DNA from 4 places in the Mesorhizobium sp. M1322 genome. Region 3 is predicted to be linked to each of the others. Evidence: predicted binding sites of a transcription regulator. Region 3 holds the regulator's gene; each other region holds the start of a gene.

Region 1 (3,447 bases), on a different contig from region 3:
CGCAGGCGCAGGAATTAGGTGCCCAGGACTATGTCGTGCTGGCGCTCAAGGCCCATTCGGTCGCACCGGCGCTCGACCAGATCGCGCCGCTGCTGGGCGAGGCGACGGCCGTCGTCACAATGCAGAATGGCGTGCCGTGGTGGTATTTCCATAAGATCGGTGGGTCGCTCGAAGGCACGCGGTTGCAAGCGGTGGATCCCGGTGGGGTGATCTGGGATCGGCTTGGCCCGGATCGCGTCATCGGCTCGGTCGTCTATCCCGCGGCCGAGGTGGATGCGCCCGGCCTGGTCCGCCATATCGAGGGAAAGCGGTTCTCGCTTGGCGAGCCTTCAGGCGAGAAGAGCGAACGTGTCACGCGGCTTGCCGAGGAGATGGTTGCGGCGGGGCTGCAGGCGCCGGTCCGCGACGACATCCGGAGTGAGACATGGGTGAAGCTCTGGGGCAATCTCTCCTTCAACCCGATTTCCGCGCTGACCGGCAGCACGCTTGCAGCAATCACTGCCGACGAGGCAACCCGCACGCTTGCCCGCGCCATGATGCTGGAGGCGCAGGCGATCGGCGAAAGTCTCGGGGTGCGTTTCCCGATATCCGTCGATCGCCGCATCAAGGGTGCCGGCGACGTCGGCGAGCACAAGACGTCGATGCTGCAGGATCTGGAGCGCGGCCGTCCGATGGAGATCGACGCGCTGGTGACTGCGGTTCAGGAACTCGGCCGGCTGACTAGCCAGCCGACGCCCACCATCGACAGCGTGCTGGCACTGGTGCGCCGCCTCGCCACCGAACGCGGCTGCTATTGATGTACCGATCGTGAAGTTGCCGACTCGATCCCCACTTGACTCTCCAGTTTGTTCCTGTTTTGTTTCAGGTCAAACAAAGTTTAACAGGAGCGTTCCTCGGCCGAACGAGTACAGATGTATCGGCAGCAAGAGTTCGATTTCGGCATACCTCTTCCTCCGTGGCAGCCGAAGCTGCGGGATCGCGTGTTCTTCGCGTTGCGTCTGGAGCCGAATGACTATTCCCGATTTTCCGCTCTACAAAGACAGATATGCGGCCTCAACGAGATAACCGGATCGCTGTTGCTGGAAGGGCGGTTTCACGTCAGCTTGCAGCATGCCGGCGACTACAAGAGGCTTCGATCGAAAATCGTATTCGCGGCAAGGCGGTCCGGCCGACTGGTCACTGTCCCAGCGTTTGAGGTCACGTTTCGCTATGCGGGAAGCTTCCCAGGTCCTCCAGTCACAAGGGGCAAGCTGCCTTCGCGGCCATTTGTACTTCTGGCCGACAACGGGCCGGTTTGCGAACTTAGTCGGTTGCTTGGGGCGGGAATGAAGGCGAACGGGCTGAAATCGTCAGATCATTTCGTTCCACATATGACACTTGCTTACGACGAAAAATTCATCGTTAGGCAGCTTATCGATCCGATCAGTTTCGTCGCAAGGGAGTTCATTCTTATTCACAGCCTGCGCGGTCTAACGGTGTACAGAAATCTGGATCGCTGGCCATTGATCGCCACCTCATAACCAATCCGCTCAGATCGTCTTGACGTAAGCCGCCAGCTGATCCGCTACGGTGCCCCAGCCATCGAAAAAGCCCATCTCCTCGTGGTTCTTTCGTGTCGCTTCATCGCGGTGGATGGCGGTCGCGGTGTAGCGTGTCCCCTTGCCTTCCGGCTGCAACGATATGACCGCTGTGATGAATGGGTCCCCTGACGGCCGATAGCCGGGCAGCAACGCATCGGTCCACACCAGCCGCTCGTTCGGGACGATGTCGAGGTAGCAGCAATGGCGGTCATTGACCTCGTTGCCGTCAGGCGACTGCATGCGGGTCCTGAACAGGCCGCCGGGCCTGAGGTCGATCTCGCAATCGGTGACGATCCACGGCTTCGGTGTGAACCATTGCCGAACATGTTCGGGCGTCGTCCAGGCTGTCCACAAAAGCGCGCGCGGCGCGTCGATGACGCGTTCGAGAACGAGGTCGAGTTTTGGATTTGGTTTGAACAGCGGGGTCGAACTCATTTGTCTTTCTCCTTGAGTTTCAGGACATACTCGTCGAACTGATCGAGGCGGCGTTCCCACAACGCGCGTTGCTCGGCCAGCCAATTTTCCGCAAGTTTCAGCGGCTCAGGCGCGAGTTGGTAGGTCCTGACGCGGCCGGCTTTTTCGGAACGCACCAGCCCGCAGCCTTCCAGCACCCTGAGATGTTCAATGAAGGAGGGCAGGGCCATATCGAACGGCTGCGCAAGCTCACTGACCGAGGCGGGGCTTCTGTTCAGCCGCTCGACGACACGGCGGCGCGTCGGATCGGATAGCGCCCGAAAGATGCCGTCGATCGGTGGAGTGTTCGGACTTGCCGTGTGCGGGATTGTTGCGGCGGTCATGTCTTCCTCGCGCCACTGCGTATCGCAAAGATGGTTCGGAAAAAATACCTAGGAAATTTCCTTAGTGTTGGCAAGCCCAAATCTTGAAGATGCTGGCAGGCCGCTGGCAAAGTGAGAAGTGCGGTTTTAGGGTGCCACCAGATTCGACGAACGATCAGTCCGAGGGACCCTAATTTTGACCATCACGATGTACGGCATCACCAATTGCGACACCATCAAGAAGGCGCGCACCTGGCTGGAAAGCCACGATGTTGCCTATCGTTTTCACGATTATCGGGTCGAAGGGCTGGACGCGGACCGGCTGAACGGCTGGTCCGGCAAGGTCGGCTGGGAAATCCTGCTCAACAAGGCGAGCACGACGTTTCGCGAACTTTCGGACAAGGACAAGCTGAGCCTCGACGAGAAGAAGGCCAAGGCGCTGATGCTGGCCAAGCCGACGATGATCAAGCGGCCGGTCCTCGATCTCGGTGATCGTATCCTCGTCGGCTTCAAGCCTGATGTCTATCAGCAGGCGGTGGGTGGGTTGAAGTAGCGGGATGGGATGCTTTTCACGCTCGAGTTCGAGAGCCTGGTTGCCGCGCCGGTCTCAATTCCGCCAGGCGAATTGGGTCGCGGAAAAGACCTTGGCCTGCTTGGCCGACAGCGCGTCCCATGCTTCGCGGCAGCGTGGGTCCGGTTCGATTGTCTCGGCGATGCTCGTCATGGCGTCCGCGGCCTCAGCAAAACTCTCGAACCATCCGATGCCGACCGCGGCGCTAATGGCTGCGCCGAGGGACGAGGCCTCGGCATTGTGACCCTTATGGATCGCTATCCCGGTTGCGTCCGCGATCATCTTTGTCCAAAGGCTGCTGTTGGCGCCGCCGCCGATCGCCACCATTTGCGCCGGCGAAAGACCATGGCTGCGCATCTCTTCGAGAGCCCGGGCGGTTTGCAGCGTCATCGCCTCTAGTCCCGCACGATAAAAATGGCCGAGCGTATGCGAGGGGTGCATGCCGATGAAGCTCGCGCGTGCGCTCGGATCCCAATGCGGGTCCATGCAACCGACCAGGGTGGTGCCGGCGAGAAGTCCG
Region 2 (3,447 bases), on a different contig from region 3:
AAACGCGAGGCGCCGTAAGGATTTTGCCTTCCTGCCCCTTGGCCACCACGTCCCGAGGCAAAAGAACCGCCGCCGTAGGAATTACCGTAACCGCCGTAGCTGTTGCCGCTTTCGGCGACTTCGACATGGGCTTCCGGCAATTCATCGAGGAAGCGCGACGGGATGGTCGATTGCCACAGGCCGTGGATACGGCGGTTGGAGACGAACCACAAATGCAGGTTCTTCTTGGCGCGGGTCAGCCCGACATAGGCCAGCCGCCGTTCTTCCTCGAGCCCGGAGCGGCCGCCCTCGTCGAGCGCGCGCTGGTGTGGAAAAAGACCTTCCTCCCAACCAGGCAAAAACACCGTCTCGAATTCGAGGCCCTTGGCCGAATGCAGCGTCATGATGTTGACGGCGTCGAGCTCGGCGTTCTGCTCAGCGTCCATCACCAGGGCGACATGTTCGAGGAAGGAGCGCAGCGATTCGTACTCCTCCATGGAGCGGATCAGTTCTTTGAGGTTTTCCAGCCGGCCGGGGGCTTCCACCGAGCGGTCGTTCTTCCACATGTCGGTGTAGCCGCTCTCCTCCAGGATGGTCTCGGCAAGCTCGGTGTGCGGCGTGGTCTCCAGCGCCTTCTGCCAGCGCTCGAAATTGGCGGCGACTTCGCGCAGCGCTGCGCGCGGTTTTGGCTTCAGCTCGTCGCTCTCGGCGAGTTTTTCGGCAGCCTCCAGCATCGGGATGCGAAGCACCCTGGCGGTGTCGTGGATCTGGCGGATGGTGGCTTCGCCCAACCCGCGCTTCGGCACGTTGACGATGCGCTCGAAGGCGAGGTCGTCGGCGCCTTGCGCGACGACGCGGAAGAAGGCCAGCGCATCGCGGATTTCGAGGCGCTCGTAGAAGCGCGGCCCGCCGATGACGCGGTAGTTGAGGCCGAGGGTGACGAAGCGGTCCTCGAACTCGCGCATCTGGAACGATGCGCGGACAAGAATGGCCATGTCGTTGAGGTTGTGCTTCTGCCGCTGGTAGGCCTCGATGGTTTCGCCGACGGCGCGGGCCTCCTCCTCGGAATCCCAGGCGGCATGGACATGCACCTTCTCGTCATCCTCGGCAACCTTTTCGGTGAACAGCGTCTTGCCGAAGCGACCTTCATTGTGGGCGATGAGGTGGGAGGCGGTGCCGAGGATATGCGCGGTGGAGCGGTAGTTGCGCTCCAGCCGGATGATCGTGGCGCCGGGGAAATCCTTATCGAAGCGCAGGATGTTGTCGACCTCGGCCCCGCGCCAGCCATAGATGGATTGATCGTCGTCGCCGACGCAGCAAATGTTTACTTTGTTATCGCTCACGGGCTGTTCCGCGCCTGCCGGCGCGGGCCCTCCGCGAGGGCCTCGCAACGGCTCGGACGGACGGTCGTCCTTGCTGCCTTCGGCCGGAATTCCCGATTCATCCTTCGGACTTGCCGGTCTATAGCTACCCGCCTCCGTTCTATCCGGAACTCCGGAACGACCTGGAGCGCGACCACCCGGAGAGCCACTTCGTGGTCCGCCCGGCCGCTGCGCCAAAAGCCGCAGCCACATGTATTGGGCGGTGTTGGTGTCCTGGTACTCGTCGACGAGGATGTATTTGAAGCGCTTGTGGTACTCCTTCAGCACGTCCGGATTGGCGCGGAAGATGCGGATCGGGTGGCACAGGAGATCGCCGAAGTCGCAGGCGTTCAGCGTTTTCAGCCGCTCCTGATAGGCCTTGTAGAGCTCGCGGCCCTTGCCGTTGGCGAAGGCGCGGGCGTCGCCCTCGGGAATGTCGGCGGGGCCAAGCCCCTTGTTCTTCCAGCCGTCGATCATCTGGGCGAACTGCTTGGCCGGCCAGCGCTTATCGTCCAGCCCTTCGGCCTGGATGAGCTGCTTGATCAAGCGCACGACGTCGTCGGTGTCGAGAATGGTGAAGTCGGATTTGAGCCCGGCAAGCTCGGCGTGTCGGCGCAGCAGCTTCACGCCAATCGAATGGAAGGTGCCGAGCCACGGCATGCCTTCGACATTGCCTTCGCCTATTAAGAGGCCGATGCGCTGCTTCATCTCTCGCGCCGCCTTGTTGGTGAAGGTGACGGCGAGGATTTCCCTGGGGTAGGCCCTATGGGTGGCGAGGATGTGAGCGATACGGGTGGTCAAGACGCGCGTCTTGCCGGTGCCGGCCCCGGCCAGCACCAGAACCGGACCTTCGGTAGTTTCCACCGCCAGCCGCTGCTCGGGGTTGAGCCCGTTCAGATAATCGGGTGCATTGTTGTGGCCGCTGCGGGCAGCCATGGCGCGCGCGGCAATGCCCGACGGGGCCGCGGGCCGCGCGTTCGGTTCGTCAAAAAAAGGCATATCTTCCGAAAAGCCGGACATCTCCCCCGAATGTAGTGATTCGGCAGCGAAAGGCCAGAAGTGTCTCCGTTTTGTTCTCAATCCAGGGCCGGAACCTACAAACGGGTAGATTTAACCCACCGACGTCGTGGAGCGCTGCATGCCGGGCCTCACTCATCCGTGACTGGACCATGCGCGCTTCTATCTTATCTTGCGCGGCGGACACATTCCCGAAGCCGAGGAGAGCGCCATGACAGAACCGAGCCCTGCCAGCCACGCCGTCAACAGACCCGCCATCACCCAGGCGATGATCGACGCCTACGACGAATACACGCATCTGACGCTCGACCGGCGGCGCTTCATGGAACAGTTGACCAGGCTTGCCGGATCAGGTGCGGCGGCCGCCGCAATCGCGCCGCTGCTGGCGGCGAATTCAGCCCGGGCGGCGATCGTAGCCGAGGACGATTCACGCGTGGCGGGCGAGGACATCAGCTATCCCGGCAGCGGTGGCGAGATGAAGGGCTATCTGGTCAAGCCAGCCGGCCAGTCCGGCAAGGTCGGCACCGTCATCGTCGTGCACGAGAACAGGGGGCTCAACCCGCATATAGGCGATGTGACGCGGCGCGTGGCGCTGGAAGGGTTTGTGGCGCTGGCCCCGGACTTCCTGTCCCCGCTCGGCGGCACGCCGGCCGACGAGGACAAGGCGCGTGACCAGTTCTCCAAGCTCGATCCGGCGCAGACCGTCGCCAATGCGGTCGCAACAGTCGCTTTCCTCAAAGAACACGCGGATGGCAACGGCAAGGTCGGCGCGGTCGGCTTCTGCTGGGGCGGCGGCACGGTGAACACGCTGGCTGTCAACACGCCGGATCTGACTGCCGCTGTCGCCTATTACGGCATGCAGCCGAAGGCCGAGGATGTGCCGAAGATCAAGGCGGCGCTGCTGCTGCATTATGCCGGGCTCGACACCCGCATCAATGCCGGTATCGACGCCTTCAAGAAGGAACTCGATGCAGCCAAGGTCGAGTACACGGTCTATGTCTATGAAGGCGCCAATCATGCCTTCAACAATGACACGTCCGCGGCCCGCTACGACAAGAACGCGGCAGACCTCGCCTGGGGCCGGACGATC
Region 3 (3,447 bases):
CTCGGTTCGGAAATCCAGACCCAGCTCACCGGCCGTGTCGTCAGGCTCGACCAGATGGCGAACGGCCGGATCAGGCTGACCATCGACGTGATGTCGACGGCCCGGCCGACACTGCGTTATGCGCCGGAACGTGTCAGGGTTTCGGCACGCAAAATTCCCGCTGAGATGACCGCAGGCTCGGTGGCAACCGGCTATGTGAGGCTTCTGCCTCCGACTGGCCCGGTTAGGCCGGACAGTTATGACTTCTCCTTCGACAGCTATTTCGCCGGTATCGGTGCCAGTGGCTTTTTCCTCGGCAATCCGAAGATCGTCGTTTCCGAGGATGCGCCGTTCGCCGCGCGCCTTTCTTCCTCGATCGAAAAGGCGCGCGAAACCATTGCCGACCATATCAGGGACAGCATTGGTGGCGCCGAGGGGGAGATTGCCGCCGCGCTGATCGTCGGCGTGCGTGCCGGCATTCCCGAAGAGATAAACGAATCGATGCGGCGCACCGGCATCTACCACATCATCTCGATTTCCGGCTTGCACATGGCGCTTGTCGCCGGCACCATCATGGGATTGCTGCGCGGCGCCTTTGCGCTGTTTCCCGATTTTTCGTCACGCCGGCCGGTCAAAAAATATGCGGCTGCTGCCGCACTCCTTTCCATCGCGGCCTATCTCATTTTTTCCGGTATCGTGGTCGCGGCTGAGCGCAGCTTCATCATGCTGGCGGTAATGCTTGTTGCCGTGCTGTTCGACCGGGCGGCACTCACCATGCGCAATCTGGCGATTTCTGCCATCGCCGTCATCGTCGTGTCGCCGCACGAGGTGGTCGGCCCAAGCTTCCAGATGTCCTTCGCCGCGACTGCTGCTCTCGTGGGTGCCTATGCCGGCTGGTCCGACTATCGTGCCGACAAGGCCACGGCGCCGCCACAGCGACGGTCACCGGTCGTTTTCGTCACGCGGAAACTCGCCGCTGGGACAGGCACCATCGCAATGACCTCCATCATTGCCGGCACCGCCACCGCGCTCTTCGCCATTTGGCACTTCCAGCGCGTCTCGCCGCTTAGCCTGTTCGCCAATCTGGCGGTCATGCCGATCGTAACGGTCGTCATGTTCCTGGCCGTCCTCAGCGCCTTGGCAATGCCTTTCGGCTTCGACGGACCTTTCCTCTACATGATGGGCAAGGGGCTGACGGCCATGATCGCAATATCGGGATGGATTTCCGAGCGTTCGCCGGTCGATGCAGTCGGACTTATTTCGTTGCAATCGGTGCTGCTGGTGACGGTCGCCCTGGTCATCGCCACGATGGCGACGACATGGTTGCGGCTTGCGGCACTTCCCTTTGCGCTTGCCGGCCTGCTGACGATTTCCGAGACGCGCACGCCCGACGTGCTGATCTCGGAGGATGCGCATCTGGTGGCGTTGCCGATCGGCGGCGGCGAATTGGCCGTCAACCGGGTGCGCTCGAACGAATTCACCACCGACAACTGGAAACATGCGCTGGTTTCAGCGACCATTGTCGAGCCCGAGACATTCGAAAAAGGAGACGTGCGGTTCGACATCGCCGACCCGGCCGACCTGCCGCCGGGAGCGCCCTTCTACTGCACTGCCGGCCTGTGCCTCGCCCGGCATCCGTCCGGCGCGATCATCGCGCTCGCCGACAACCGCAAAACCGCGCGGTCAGCCTGTGCCTTTGCGGATCTGATCGTCATCGACGACGCCACAGCCTATTACAATCCCTGCCGCAATCCGCTGGTCCTCGTCGTCACCAAACGGCAGCTCGCTCGCATGGGCAGTGCCGCCGTCTTCTTCGATCCGCTATCGGCGACGACGCGCGCAGAAATCCGTTTTGCCGTCAGACAGCCCTATAGACCCTGGCATGAGCAGCGGAGATTTTCGCGCGAGGCGAAGGGCCTGCCGCCATACCGCAGGGCCGAGAAACCCAAAAAGCCTGCCGCTCAGTAACGCCGGATTAGTCCGACGAGCTTGCCTTGCACCTTGACCCGGTCCGGCCCGAAGATACGCGTTTCATAGGCCGGATTGGCGGCTTCAAGTGCGATCGAGGCGCCCTTACGGCGGAACCGCTTCAGCGTCGCTTCCTCCTCGTCGACCAAGGCGACGATGATCTCGCCAGGCTGGGCGGTGTCGGCGTTGCGGATGATGACCGTGTCGCCGTCGAAAATGCCGGCCTCGATCATCGAATCACCCTTGACCTCCAGCGCGTAGTGCGTGCCGCCGGTGATCATGTCCGGCGGCACCGAGATCGAATGCGTCTGGTGCTGGATCGCATCGATCGGTACACCGGCAGCGATGCGGCCCATCACCGGGATGGAGACGGTGGCAACGACGTCGTCATCATTGCCGGCCGCAGGCATGCGTGAAGGCGCCGGCTTGATCTGTCGCCCGAGGCTGCCCTGCCCAAGGCTGCCCTGAATGACGCTCGGCGAGAATTTGCGCGCCGCATTGAGGCCGGGCGCGATCGAATCGGGCAGGCGCAGCACCTCCAGCGCGCGGGCGCGGTTGGGCAGGCGGCGAATGAAGCCGCGCTCCTCCAGCGCCGTGATCAGCCGATGGATTCCCGACTTGGAGGCGAGGTCGAGCGCTTCCTTCATCTCGTCGAACGAGGGCGGAATGCCGCTTTCCTTCAGCCGCTCGTGGATGAACATCAGCAGTTCGTGTTGTTTGCGTGTCAGCATCGCGACCCCCAACAGAATCAGAAAAACAAACCCAGAACAAACACTATCTGTTCCAGTTGTGTTCCGCAACCGTTTAAAGTTTAATGAATGTGTTGACGTTTTGTTCAGCGTAGCATCAGCACGCTGCAGGCGGCGCCCGTCGCGGCTGGGGGAGCGAATGGCTCGCGCACGATCAGCCCGTTGGCGTCGGCCAGCATTTTGAGCATCGAGGAATCCTGGATGCCGAACGGGGTCGCCAGCAGCGTGCCGGCTTCTTCACTCACCACGGCGCGTACATAGTCCTGCCTGAGATCGTTGGCCGGCATGGCAGCGCCGAGCCGCGCCTGACGCATGTCCTGCCGGAAGGCGCGGCCGCCGAGGCGCGCAAGCAGCGGCTTCAGAAAGAGCTGCGTGCAGACCAGGCTCGCCACCGGATTGCCAGGCAGGCCGATGCAGCGGATGTCACCCAGCCGCCCGAACATCAGCGGCTTGCCGGGCCGCATGGCGATTTTCCAGAAATCGAGCGTCATGCCTTCGCCGGTCAGCACGTCATGGACTAGGTCATGGTCGCCGACCGAGGCGCCGCCCAGCGTGACGATGACGTCGGCGCCTGCATCGACCGCTTGTTTCACCAGCGTGGCGATCGCCTCCTTGCGGTCGGGGGCGATGCCGAGATCGAGCGCGCTGGCGCCGACTGAGCGGGCAGCGGCGGCGACGCCATAAGCATTGGACGAGATGATCTGGTCGGGGCCAAGGTCGCTGCCTGGCGGCAGCAATTCGTCGCCGGTGG
Region 4 (3,447 bases), on a different contig from region 3:
GAACGTGATCGACACCGGCCTGGTGCAGCACGATGGACAGCGCCATGCCGGTCGGGCCGGCGCCGATGATCAGGACTTCGGTTGTATCGGGCAACATTTTTTCTCTCCATTTGTCAACGATCGTTGACTTTCTAGTCGAACTCATTGCATTTGTCAACGGCCGTTGGCATATTGATTTCATGACCGAGAATCAGCCGAAGAAACCCAGCAAGTCGGACCGCACGCGCGCCCAAATCCTCGAGGCCGCGAGGCTCCTGTTCGCCGAGCACGGCTATGACGGCGCCTCCATCCGCGACGTCGCAGCGCAGGCCTCGATCGATCCGGCCATGGTGATCCGCTATTTCCGCAGCAAGGACGAGCTGTTCGCCAGGGCGGCGGTCGTCGACCTGCAATTGCCGGCACTGCGGGTGATCGATCGAAGCACCATCGGTGAAACGCTGATCAGGCGTTTTCTCGAAATCTGGGAGGGCGCGGCCAGCGGTCCTGGCATGGCAATTCTGCTGCGTTCGGCGACGTCGAACGAATTCGCCGCCGAAAAGTTACGTGACGTATTTGCCAACCAGGTGAGGCCGGTGGTTGCGGCGGTCGCTGACCCCGCCGATGCGGGTCGACGTGCCGGGCTCGTTTCGAGCCAGTTGCTGGGTCTGGCGATGTGCCGATACCTGCTGCGGCTTCCGCCCGTCGTCGCCCTGTCCCACGACGAAATTATCCAGAACGTCGGCCCTACTTTGCAGCGCTATGCCGTGGGAGAGGAAGTGTCTTGAACCAGCCGTTCAGGATTTTTGGTCTGGTCCTCGTGCAGCGACTGCGTCGACCGATGGACGCGGCGCCGATCTGTGCCGAAGCGGCACGCAAAGGTTAACGGCGGCGGCGCAGCTGTGCAAAACCTTCTTTCCTGCCTGTGGATACCCGGTGGAAAACCTGTTCACGACACAACATATTGGGGTGAACAAACCGGGAAACATCCGCCAAGGCTGATTCGTCGCCGTTTCGTTCCGGCTTTGAGCGGAAGGTTAACGACAAAGGCTGAGAACATCCCCGAATCGTTAAGGCGCGTTTAGGAAAAATTAATGATTTCGAAATGTTGGATGACGCCCGCCGACCTGCGTCGCTCGTTCGACGGCAAAGGTTAACGGCTACATCCGTCCTGCATGAATCGGGCCAGTTCGGCGATTCAGCATATGGTGAGACTCGCCGGCGAAAAATCCAGATATAGCCGTGAACAAAACCTGAATCAGCGAGAGTCAGCGATTCGTAGCCGATTCGTTCCAGACTCGTTCTAACTGTTAAATCAGGACCGTTTGACAACACCAGACGAGAGCCTTCGATCTGCCGTCGGAACATTCCGCTTTCGCTTCGCGCCCGAAATCCCTATGTGTCGCTTGTCACACGCGCCAGAACGGGGCGCGCTCCCGACAACGCGAGGCAGAGAGCCTTATTTCCAGGTCGATGAACATCCAGCCGAAACACACTGAACCGCTGATCCTGTCGGGCCGCGATGTGACCGCCGTGCTCGGGCCGACCAACACCGGTAAGACCCATCTCGCCATCGAGCGCATGGTGGCGCATGAAAGCGGCATTATCGGCCTGCCGCTCAGGCTGCTCGCCCGCGAGGTTTATTCACGCGTCTGCGAGAAGGTCGGTGCTCACAAGGTGGCGCTCATTACCGGCGAGGAGAAGATCCAGCCCGACGGCGCCAGATATTCGGTCTGCACCGTGGAAGCCATGCCGCGCGAGACCGACGCCGCCTTCGTTGCCATCGACGAGGTCCAGCTGGCCGGCGATCTCGAGCGCGGCCACATCTTCACCGACCGCATCCTGCATCTGCGCGGCCGCCAGGAGACACTGCTGCTCGGCGCAGCCACCATGCACGGCATCCTCCAGCGTCTGCTGAAGGGCGTGTCGGTGGTGACGCGGCCACGGCTGTCGCATCTCGCCTATGCCGGCTCGAAGAAGCTCACCCGCCTGCCGCGACGCACGGCGATCGTCGCCTTTTCCGCCGATGAGGTCTATGCGATCGCCGAACTGATCCGCCGCCAGCAGGGCGGTGCGGCCGTTGTGCTCGGCGCGCTATCGCCCCGCACCCGCAACGCGCAGGTGGCGCTGTTCCAATCGGGTGATGTCGACTATCTGATCGCCACCGATGCGATCGGCATGGGCCTCAACCTCGATCTCGATCATGTCGCCTTCGCCCAGAACCGCAAGTTCGACGGCTACCAATACCGCAATCTGACCGCGGCCGAGCTCGGCCAGATCGCCGGCCGCGCCGGCCGGCACTTGCGCGACGGAACCTTCGGCGTCACCGGCCAGGTCGATCCGCTGGACGAGGAACTGGTCAAGAAGATCGAAGCGCATGATTTCGACCCGGTGAAGGTGCTGCAATGGCGCACCGCGCGTTTCGATTTCGTCAACCTCGACGCGCTGAAGCGCTCGATCGAGACCAACGCGCCGGTTGAAGGCCTGACGCGCGCGTTGCCCGCCGTGGATGCGCAGGCGCTCGAACATCTGTCCCGCGATGAAGACATCCGGGCGCTTGCCACCGACGCCAAACGCGTGGCGCTGTTATGGGAGGCCTGCGCCCTTCCCGACTACAGGAAGATCGCGCCGGCCCAGCATGCCGACCTGATCGCCTCGATCTATATGGACCTTGCCAGGCATGGCCATGTCGACGAGAATTACATGGCCGAGCAGGTGCGCCGTGCCGACACCACCGAGGGCGACATCGACACGCTGTCGCACCGGATCGCCCAGATCCGCACCTGGACTTTCGTTTCCAACCGGCCCGGCTGGCTGGCCGATCAGGCACACTGGCAGGAAAAGACGCGCGAAATCGAGGACAGATTGTCGGATGCGCTGCATGAGCGGTTGACGAAACGCTTCGTAGACCGCAGGACTTCCGTCCTCATGCGGCGCCTTAGAGAAAATACCATGCCTGAAGCCGAAATCAGTCCAACCGGAACCGTCCTCGTCGAAGGCCATCATGTCGGCGAGTTGCAGGGGTTCCGCTTCACCGCCGACCAGAGCGCCGGCGGCGAGGACGCCAAGGCGGTGCGCACAGCAGCCCAGAAGGCGCTTGCAGCCGAATTCGAGGCGCGGGCCGAACGCTTCGGCGCCTCGGCCAATGGCGACATCGCGCTCGGCTCCGATGGCACGCTGCGCTGGATCGGCGCGCCGATCGGCACGCTGGTCGCCGGCGAGGAGCCGTTGAAGCCGCGCCTTGTGCTGCTGGCCGACGAGCAGCTCACCGGCCCCGCCCGCGACAAGGTCGCGGCGCGCGCCGAGCGCTTCGTCAATTTCCAGATCGAGTCCCTGCTGAAGCCGCTGGTCGACCTCAAGAACGCTGAGCAGATCACCGGCATCGGCCGCGGCATCGCCTTCCAGCTCGTCGAGCATTTCGGCCTCATCAATCGCCGCGACATCGCCGAGGAGATGAAGTCGCTCGATCAG

What was found. Region 3 encodes LexA, which represses DNA repair genes until DNA is damaged. Its sites were predicted from a motif close to TGTTCNNNNTGTGTTCNG; they were not measured.
Region 1: a site for LexA is predicted at 847-864, ahead of NKH12_RS10000 (2'-5' RNA ligase family protein). Genes of this name have one in related genera too.
Region 2: a site for LexA is predicted at 2,401-2,418, ahead of NKH12_RS07060 (ATP-dependent helicase). Genes of this name have one in related genera too.
Region 4: a site for LexA is predicted at 1,265-1,282, ahead of NKH12_RS05165 (helicase-related protein). Genes of this name have one in related genera too.

Annotation. Positions count from the first base shown of each region.
Region 1 is NZ_JAMYLP010000019.1:28,721-32,167, forward strand. It holds gene NKH12_RS09995 (2-dehydropantoate 2-reductase) at 1-797, shown strand, start outside; gene NKH12_RS10000 (2'-5' RNA ligase family protein) at 912-1,520, shown strand; gene NKH12_RS10005 (SRPBCC family protein) at 1,530-2,015, opposite strand; gene NKH12_RS10010 (ArsR/SmtB family transcription factor) at 2,012-2,377, opposite strand; gene NKH12_RS10015 (ArsC family reductase) at 2,553-2,909, shown strand; gene NKH12_RS10020 (xylulokinase) at 2,964-3,447, opposite strand, start outside.
Region 2 is NZ_JAMYLP010000012.1:16,091-19,537, forward strand. It holds gene NKH12_RS07060 (ATP-dependent helicase) at 1-2,360, opposite strand, end outside; gene NKH12_RS07065 (dienelactone hydrolase family protein) at 2,569-3,447, shown strand, end outside.
Region 3 is NZ_JAMYLP010000027.1:16,086-19,532, reverse strand. It holds gene NKH12_RS12870 (ComEC/Rec2 family competence protein) at 1-1,947, shown strand, start outside; gene lexA (transcriptional repressor LexA) at 1,941-2,678, opposite strand; gene NKH12_RS12860 (molybdopterin molybdotransferase MoeA) at 2,783-3,447, opposite strand, start outside.
Region 4 is NZ_JAMYLP010000008.1:53,119-56,565, forward strand. It holds gene NKH12_RS05155 (FAD-dependent oxidoreductase) at 1-97, opposite strand, end outside; gene NKH12_RS05160 (TetR/AcrR family transcriptional regulator) at 66-764, shown strand; gene NKH12_RS05165 (helicase-related protein) at 1,450-3,447, shown strand, end outside.